Regions from separate parts of the Arthrobacter gyeryongensis genome, predicted to be linked through region 1. Evidence: predicted binding sites of a transcription regulator. Region 1 holds the regulator's gene; the other holds the start of a gene.
What was found. Region 1 encodes LexA, which represses DNA repair genes until DNA is damaged. Its sites were predicted from a motif close to TCGAACANNTGTTCGA; they were not measured.
Positions count from the first base shown of each region.

Region 2: the regulator LexA is predicted to act here: its motif matches at 1,705-1,720, upstream of ABEA18_RS07790 (LysM peptidoglycan-binding domain-containing protein).

Region 1 covers NZ_BAABKK010000015.1:288,757-292,170, forward strand. The annotation lists gene ABEA18_RS13110 (ATP-dependent DNA helicase) at 1-1,431, shown strand, start outside; gene lexA (transcriptional repressor LexA) at 1,471-2,220, opposite strand; gene ABEA18_RS13120 (LysM peptidoglycan-binding domain-containing protein) at 2,587-2,946, shown strand; gene ABEA18_RS13125 (histidinol-phosphate transaminase) at 3,038-3,414, shown strand, end outside.
Region 2 covers NZ_BAABKK010000010.1:223,261-226,674, forward strand. The annotation lists gene ABEA18_RS07780 (Na+/H+ antiporter) at 1-552, opposite strand, end outside; gene ABEA18_RS07785 (SDR family oxidoreductase) at 667-1,323, opposite strand; gene ABEA18_RS07790 (LysM peptidoglycan-binding domain-containing protein) at 1,873-2,835, shown strand.

The sequences.
Region 1 (3,414 bases):
CTCGGGGCGCAGAAGTGTCCCATGGCCGAAGAGTGCTTCAGCGAGCTGGCCCGCCACCGTGCCGCGGAGTCCGACGTCGTGGTCACCAATCACGCGATGCTCGCCGTCAGCGCCTTCGAAGGCCTGGCCGTGCTGCCCGAATACGACGTTGTCGTGGTGGACGAGGCCCACGAGCTCCAGGACCGCGTGACCGGGGCTGTGTCCGGGCAGCTGTCCGTCGCGATGATCCATGCCGCTGCCTCGAGTGCCCGCAAACACACGGCCATCACTGTGGACGCCCTGAACGCCGCCGCGGACCGCTTGGAACTCGCGATCATCGGCGCGCCCTCGGGCCTCCTGCCCAACGGGCTCAATGACGAACAACTTGATTGCGTGGACCAGCTCCGGGAAGCCTGCCGTGCAGCGCTTTCCGACTCGAAGGGAGATTCGTCCAATACGGTCGACGGCGGACGCCAGCTCGCGCGCTCCCGGCTGATGTTGATCCTCGAGCTGTGCGAACGGCTGCTCTCAGCCCGGGAAAACCGGGAAGTCGTGTGGCTCTCCCGGAACAGTACCTTTGATCCGCAACAGGGCTACACAGCGCCCGACGAGGATTCGCCTGCTCTCATCAATATCGCACCACTGAGCGTTGCCGGACGCCTCCGGGAAGGGCTCTTCGCGGGCCATACCGTGGTGTTGACCTCCGCCACCTTGGCTATCGGCTCTGCATTCGAGGCCACAGCCGGAGGACTGGGCCTGACTGGCCAAGGCGCCCCCAGCTGGACCGGCGTGGATGTAGGCTCGCCCTTCGACTACCCGAAGCAAGGCATGCTGTACGTCGCCAAGCACTTGCCCAAGCCGGGGCGCGGCACCTCGCCCGAAGCCCTCGACGAACTTGAAGAGCTCATCAAGGCCTCGCACGGCGGAGCCTTGTGCCTCTTCTCTTCCCGACGGGCGGCTGAGGAAGCCGCGGAGGCGATGCGCTCACGGCTGGACGTGGACATCCTGTGCCAAGGCGAATCGACCATGGCCGCGTTGGTCAGGCAATTTGCCGAGGAGGAAGACACGTGCCTGTTCGGCACCATGTCCCTTTGGCAGGGCGTTGACGTTCCGGGCGGTTCATGCCGGCTGGTAGTGATTGACCGGATACCGTTCCCTCGTCCGGACGATCCCCTGATGACCGCACGGTCACGCGCCGTGGCGCAGGCCGGGGGAAATGGTTTCATGGCAGTTTCGGCGACGCACGCCGCCATCCGGCTGGCCCAAGGCGCCGGTCGCCTCATTCGCTCAACGGGGGACAAAGGCGTCGTGGCGGTCCTGGATTCACGGCTTTCGACGGAGCGCTACGGCAATTTCCTCAGGGCAGCGTTGCCGCCCTTCTGGCCCACCACGGACCGTTCCGTGGTGCGGGGTGCGCTCGAACGGCTTTACGCCGAGTCAGCCAAGGCTTAAGGCGCGCTTGCTCAAGGACCCGTCCTGGGCGGGCGCGTCCTAAAGGGAGCGCAGGACCGAGACGACTTTGCCCATGATGGTGGCGTGGTCGCCGAGGATGGGTTCGTACTGCGTGTTCTGGGGGAGCAGCCACGTGTGGCCGTCCCGTTGCCGGAACGTCTTGACGGTCGCTTCGTCGTCCAGGAGTGCGGCCACGATGTCACCGTTGAGTGCGTCGTTCTGACGCCGTACCACCACCCAGTCTCCATCGCAGATTGCGGCGTCGATCATGGAATCACCGGCGACTCTCAGCATGAAGAGCTCGCCATGGCCTACCAATTGGCGGGGCAGAGGCAGTACGTCTTCAACGGTCTGGTCCGCCAGGATGGGTCCACCGGCAGCAATGCGTCCGACGAGGGGGACCATGGCCGTGTCACTGGCACTCGCGAGTTCCGTGACGGCCAGTCCGCCCGCGCTGCGGAGTTTCGCCGGCGATTCAACCCCGGGTATGACAGAGCCGCCGTCGAGGGTCAACGGCATGAGGACTTCCATTGCACGCGGGCGCTTGGGATCGCGACGAAGATAGCCGAGCTTCTCGAGCTGTGACAGCTGGTGCGTGACGCTGGACAGGCTCGCCAAGCCGACGGTGTCCCCGATTTCGCGCATCGACGGCGGATAGCCATGATCGTTCACCGAACGTTGGATGGTCTCCAGGATTTTCTTCTGGCGGACGGTCAGGCTCTTGGGGGCCTTCTGCGGCTGCTGGCTCCGCGCTGAGGCCGGCCCGCTGCCATTGGCTTTCGCTGCCATGTTCGCCAACGCCCTTTCCGTTCCGCCCGTTCGGCCTGAGGCGCCTGCCGGGACTGTCGGCCTGAAATGTCAGACCCTCCTGTTGCACTGGTTCAGTGCTCTTCCTTCACTCAAACGTAGGGCAGGCACTGGCGTTTTTCAAACATTTGTTCTAGCGAGTCTCGACATCGTTCGTTGATAGGTGCTAAAAATGTCATAGCAAGGTTCGAATATGTGTTCTATAAAAGTGATGCAGGATCCGAGTGTTCGTTCGAATCGTTCGAACAGATCAACGAATAGCCGTCCTGCAAGCACTGACTGAAGGCAAGAATTGGCAGCCGCAACCAGAGATTCCGGAACGCGGCATTGTTCAGAAGGGCTCAGCTCATGTCCGCAATCACCATCACCCACCGGTCCGGCCGCAGTACGGCACCGGGCCGGCTTCGCCTGACCCGCCGGGGCCGCATGGTCTTCTTCGGCGTCCCGGCAATGCTCGTGGTCGCAGTGCTGCTCAGCCTGGCGGGATTTCTGAATTCGCCGGCCAAGGCTGCTGATTCCGCCGCCGAGCTGCAGCCCACCTCGAGTACGAGCGTCACGGTACAAGTGGGCCAGTCCTTGTGGGGGATCGCGGGAATTGCCGCGCCTTCCCGGGATCCACGCGACGTCGTTGCCGAGATTATCCAGCTGAACAACCTTCAGGACGGCCACATCGTGCCGGGCCAGCAACTGTTCATTCCGGCCACTTAATAGCAACGCTGACCGGGCTGGCAGCTTGTCTGGAAGGGTGCCGGGCCGTCACAGTTTCAGGGCATCGGCCGCGGCACCTTAAACTGTCATGGTGAGTGACCAGCTTGAGCGACTTGACCGACTTCCCCTCCGGACCAACCTCCGCGGCCTGAGCCCGTATGGTGCGCCGCAGCTTGATGTTCCGATTCTGCTCAACGTCAACGAAAATACGCATGGCGTGCCGGCCGATGTCCAGGCAGCCATCACCGAAGCGGTAGCGGCAGCCGCCGTCGGACTGAACCGCTATCCGGACCGCGAGTTCACCGAACTACGCGAGGCCCTTGCTGAATACCTCGGCCATGACCTCGCGGCCGAGAACATCTGGGCAGCCAACGGCTCCAATGAGGTGCTGCAGCAGATCCTCCAGGTCTTCGGTGGTCCGGGCCGGACCGCGCTCGGTTTCCCGCCCACGTACTCGATGTACCCATT
Region 2 (3,414 bases), on a different contig from region 1:
GATGACGAATTGGAGCACGACGCCGGCCCCCAGCTTGGTGCCCGAAACCGTCGCCGCCACCGCAGCCTGGAAGATCACGATCGCGGCGGCGTCGTTGAACAGGCCCTCGCTCTGCAGCACGGTGATGAGCCTGCGCGGCATGTGGACGCGGCCGGCAACGGATTCAACTGCGACGGGGTCCGGTGGAGCCACCATGGCGCCCAGTGCGATCGCCGCAGGGATGCCGATCCCTGGAATCATGAGCCACGCAGCTCCGGCAACGACCGCCGTCGAAACAACCACGAGTGCCACCGCCATGAGCAGAAGCGTCCGCCAACGGACCCGGAAGACCGCCCAGGAACTTTTCTGGGCGGTCGCGAAGAGCAGCGGAGGGAGGAAGATCGGGAGGATCAGTTCAGGCGCAAGCTCAAAGTCAGGGAAGCCCGGGATGAAGGTCATCGCCGCAGCCAGCAACAGCATCAGCACCGGGTACGGGAGCCGCAAGCGGTCCCCCAAGCCCACGGCCACGACCGTAGCAAGCAGCAATCCAACAATGAGTGCCAACTGGTCCATGTTCCCGATTTCCCCAGACGTCATAGTGGCTGCGTCCCGGGCATTGCCTCGGGACTACCAACATATCCCGGCGACGTGCGGTCCTGGCCCGGCTCCAGGCCCGGCAGTGTGTGGCTAGGACGCGGTGAGGGCTTCCACCACAGGCACCGAGCCGTCCCTGAACTCGATGGTGCGGCGGACAGTCTCGGGCAGTTCCAGGACGGCGGCAGCCACTAGGGCAACATTGGCCCGCGAAGTTTCGGTCCCGGTGCCCGGGTCCGCGGGGCTTACCTCAATGAGCGCAGACCCAGGATTGCTGGTCAGTGCGCCCGGGCCAAGGATCGTCCAGTCGAGGTCAGTCGCACGCAGGTACTCGTCCGCCGCAGCCTTGGCATCCGCGTAGGCGTAGAAGCTGTTGTCCTCGGGAACGCCATGGCCGGGTCCTGCGCCGAAGTAGGACACCATCACATAGCGGGACACGCCCGTTTGCGCCGCGGCATCCATCGAGCGGATGGCGGCGTCCCTGTCCACTGCATACGTACGGTGCGGATTGCCTCCGCCTGCCCCGGCGGACCACACCACCGCGTCGTGGCCGTCAAGTGCAGAGGCGATTTCTGACGTCGTCGAATTCTCGACGTCGAGTACTACCGGGGCGGCACCCGTCACTTCGACGTCGGGCGCGTGTTCCGGATTGCGGATGAAGGAAGTGACCGAGTGACCTTCGTTGCTCAGGATGCGGGACAGTTGCAAGGCCACCTTGCCGTGGCCGCCGATGATTGCGATTCGACTCATGGACCCATTCTGTCCCAATGGTCAAGTGCGTGGTCAAGCCCTCCCCGACACGGTGGATACATTCTCGAAAATCGGTCTCTGCGCATTTCCAGAGCGCATTGCCGAATTCGTCAATTCTCGGGATAAATATGACTACTAATTACTAAGCAGACTTAGTTTAGTAAAGTTCACACCTCCCCGCCCGCTGGCAGGCCGGGCTCCTGCAAGCACCCGCCCCCTGCCGAGGAAGCCTTGCGAGTGTTTGGCCGGCAGTCCGGAATAAAAGCGAGTGGCACCCACTCGTGTAGAGCGAATTCCCCATTCCTACACTCAAATTACCTGCAGCAGGAAAAAGGAAATATCTCTTTCATAAATCTCACTGATGGATTTATCAAAACGGGTTCATACATCCCTTTGATGGATTTATCAAAGTAGATGGATCGAGAGATTCCTCAGTGCTGCGCATTTAAGCAAAAGGGTCTCAACAAGCGCCATCCCCTGCGCCTGCGTATCACTTCCCGGGCCAGCCAACCGGCCGGCCCAAGAAACGATGAATTACGGGGATCCGACATGTATCAGCAGGAGTACAGACACAGCGGGATCAGCGGAGGCAACGTCTTCGCGCTGATATCCGCGGGAGTAAGAACCCTCACCAGGTACAAGGCATCAATAGCCACCTGGGCGATCGTGGCAGTGGTGGCCGTTGCGGCCGTGACGATGCAGAACTACGCACAGGTACTTGCACCGGCAGGCACGAGCGCCGCACTTGCCCCGCAGCTCGGATCGGGAGCCGGTATTGCCGCGCCTTCGCCGGCCGCTGCCAGTCCCAAGCCGGCAGCCACTCAGGCGCCAGTACAGACGCAGGCACCGGCCGCCGTCGCGCCGTCAGCGCCCGCAGCAGCGCCGGCCGCAGCGCCACCCGCTCCGGCTCCTGCTCCTGCTCCTGCTCCTGCTCCTGACCCTGCGTCTGACACGAACGCCTATACGGTGGTCAGCGGCGACACTGTTGGCTCCATAGCCGCCAGGTTCGGCGTCGACGTCAACGGGATGCTGGCAGCCAATGGGCTGAGCGCCTATTCCGTCATCGTGCCTGGCGAGGTGCTAAAGCTGACAGGGCCGCCGGTTGCCGCGGCTCCCGCACCTGCCCCTGCCCCTGCCCCTGCCCCAGCACCTGCACCAGCAGCCGCCCCAGCTCCCGCTCCGGCGGTGCGGACCATTTATGTTGCGGGCTCAGGCGGCCAGGCGGCCGTGGACAGTTGCATTGGCCCGATCCATTTCACCCCCACGGACGCCTACTCGCTGTTCATTACCGAACATGATTTCTGCGGGGGGTGGGCACAATTCTCGGGTATCGGCGTCGGCGAGACCGTGAGCATCCCCGGCTATGGCACGTACACAGTGACGGCGCGCGGCCAGGTGCCTCAAGGCGGGACCACCAACAACGTCGCAGCGGTATTCGGCGGATTTCCTCGGGCGGTATTGCAAACATGCATCCCGGGCACCAACCAGATGCTCGTCATCGCACTGAACTGAGGGCGGTCAGGACGGCAGGCCCGCGGAATTCAGCGTCGTAACAGAAGCAGGCCAGAAGCTGAACGCTCCTGGCCTGCTTCTGTGAGCGTGGGAGGTTCGATCTCCCCACCAGACCTCGCTCAACAGCCTTCATTTTGGGAGACTGGACCAAGACCTGAGAGTGGGGCGAACTTGGACGGACAACAATGGATCTGGGTTGCGACAGTGCTGGTCGTCGCGGCGGTAGTAGCCATTGTCATGGCCTTTGGACGCCGGTAAGAGTCGCCCGCTGATCGCGAATGCGTCCAGGGCCTGGCCTTTCCGGACGGGCTCCGGTATCGCGTCCCGCTAGCGGCTGTCTCTCAGGGCGCAACAACTTCGTGTACTTCCGCTTCTTGTGCCACAGCACGAGCAGGTGAAGAGAACACATCAGCACAACTGTGATGCCAACGAAGACCACAAGGTCAATGAGATAGCGGCCAAAATCCACGAGCAAGGATGCCTTTCGGTCCGGACAACCTCCTGATCGTAGCTGGAGATAGCCCGCAGACGAAACGGCCCACTACATGGTGAACCTCAAGGAAACGCTAAGAAAAGATC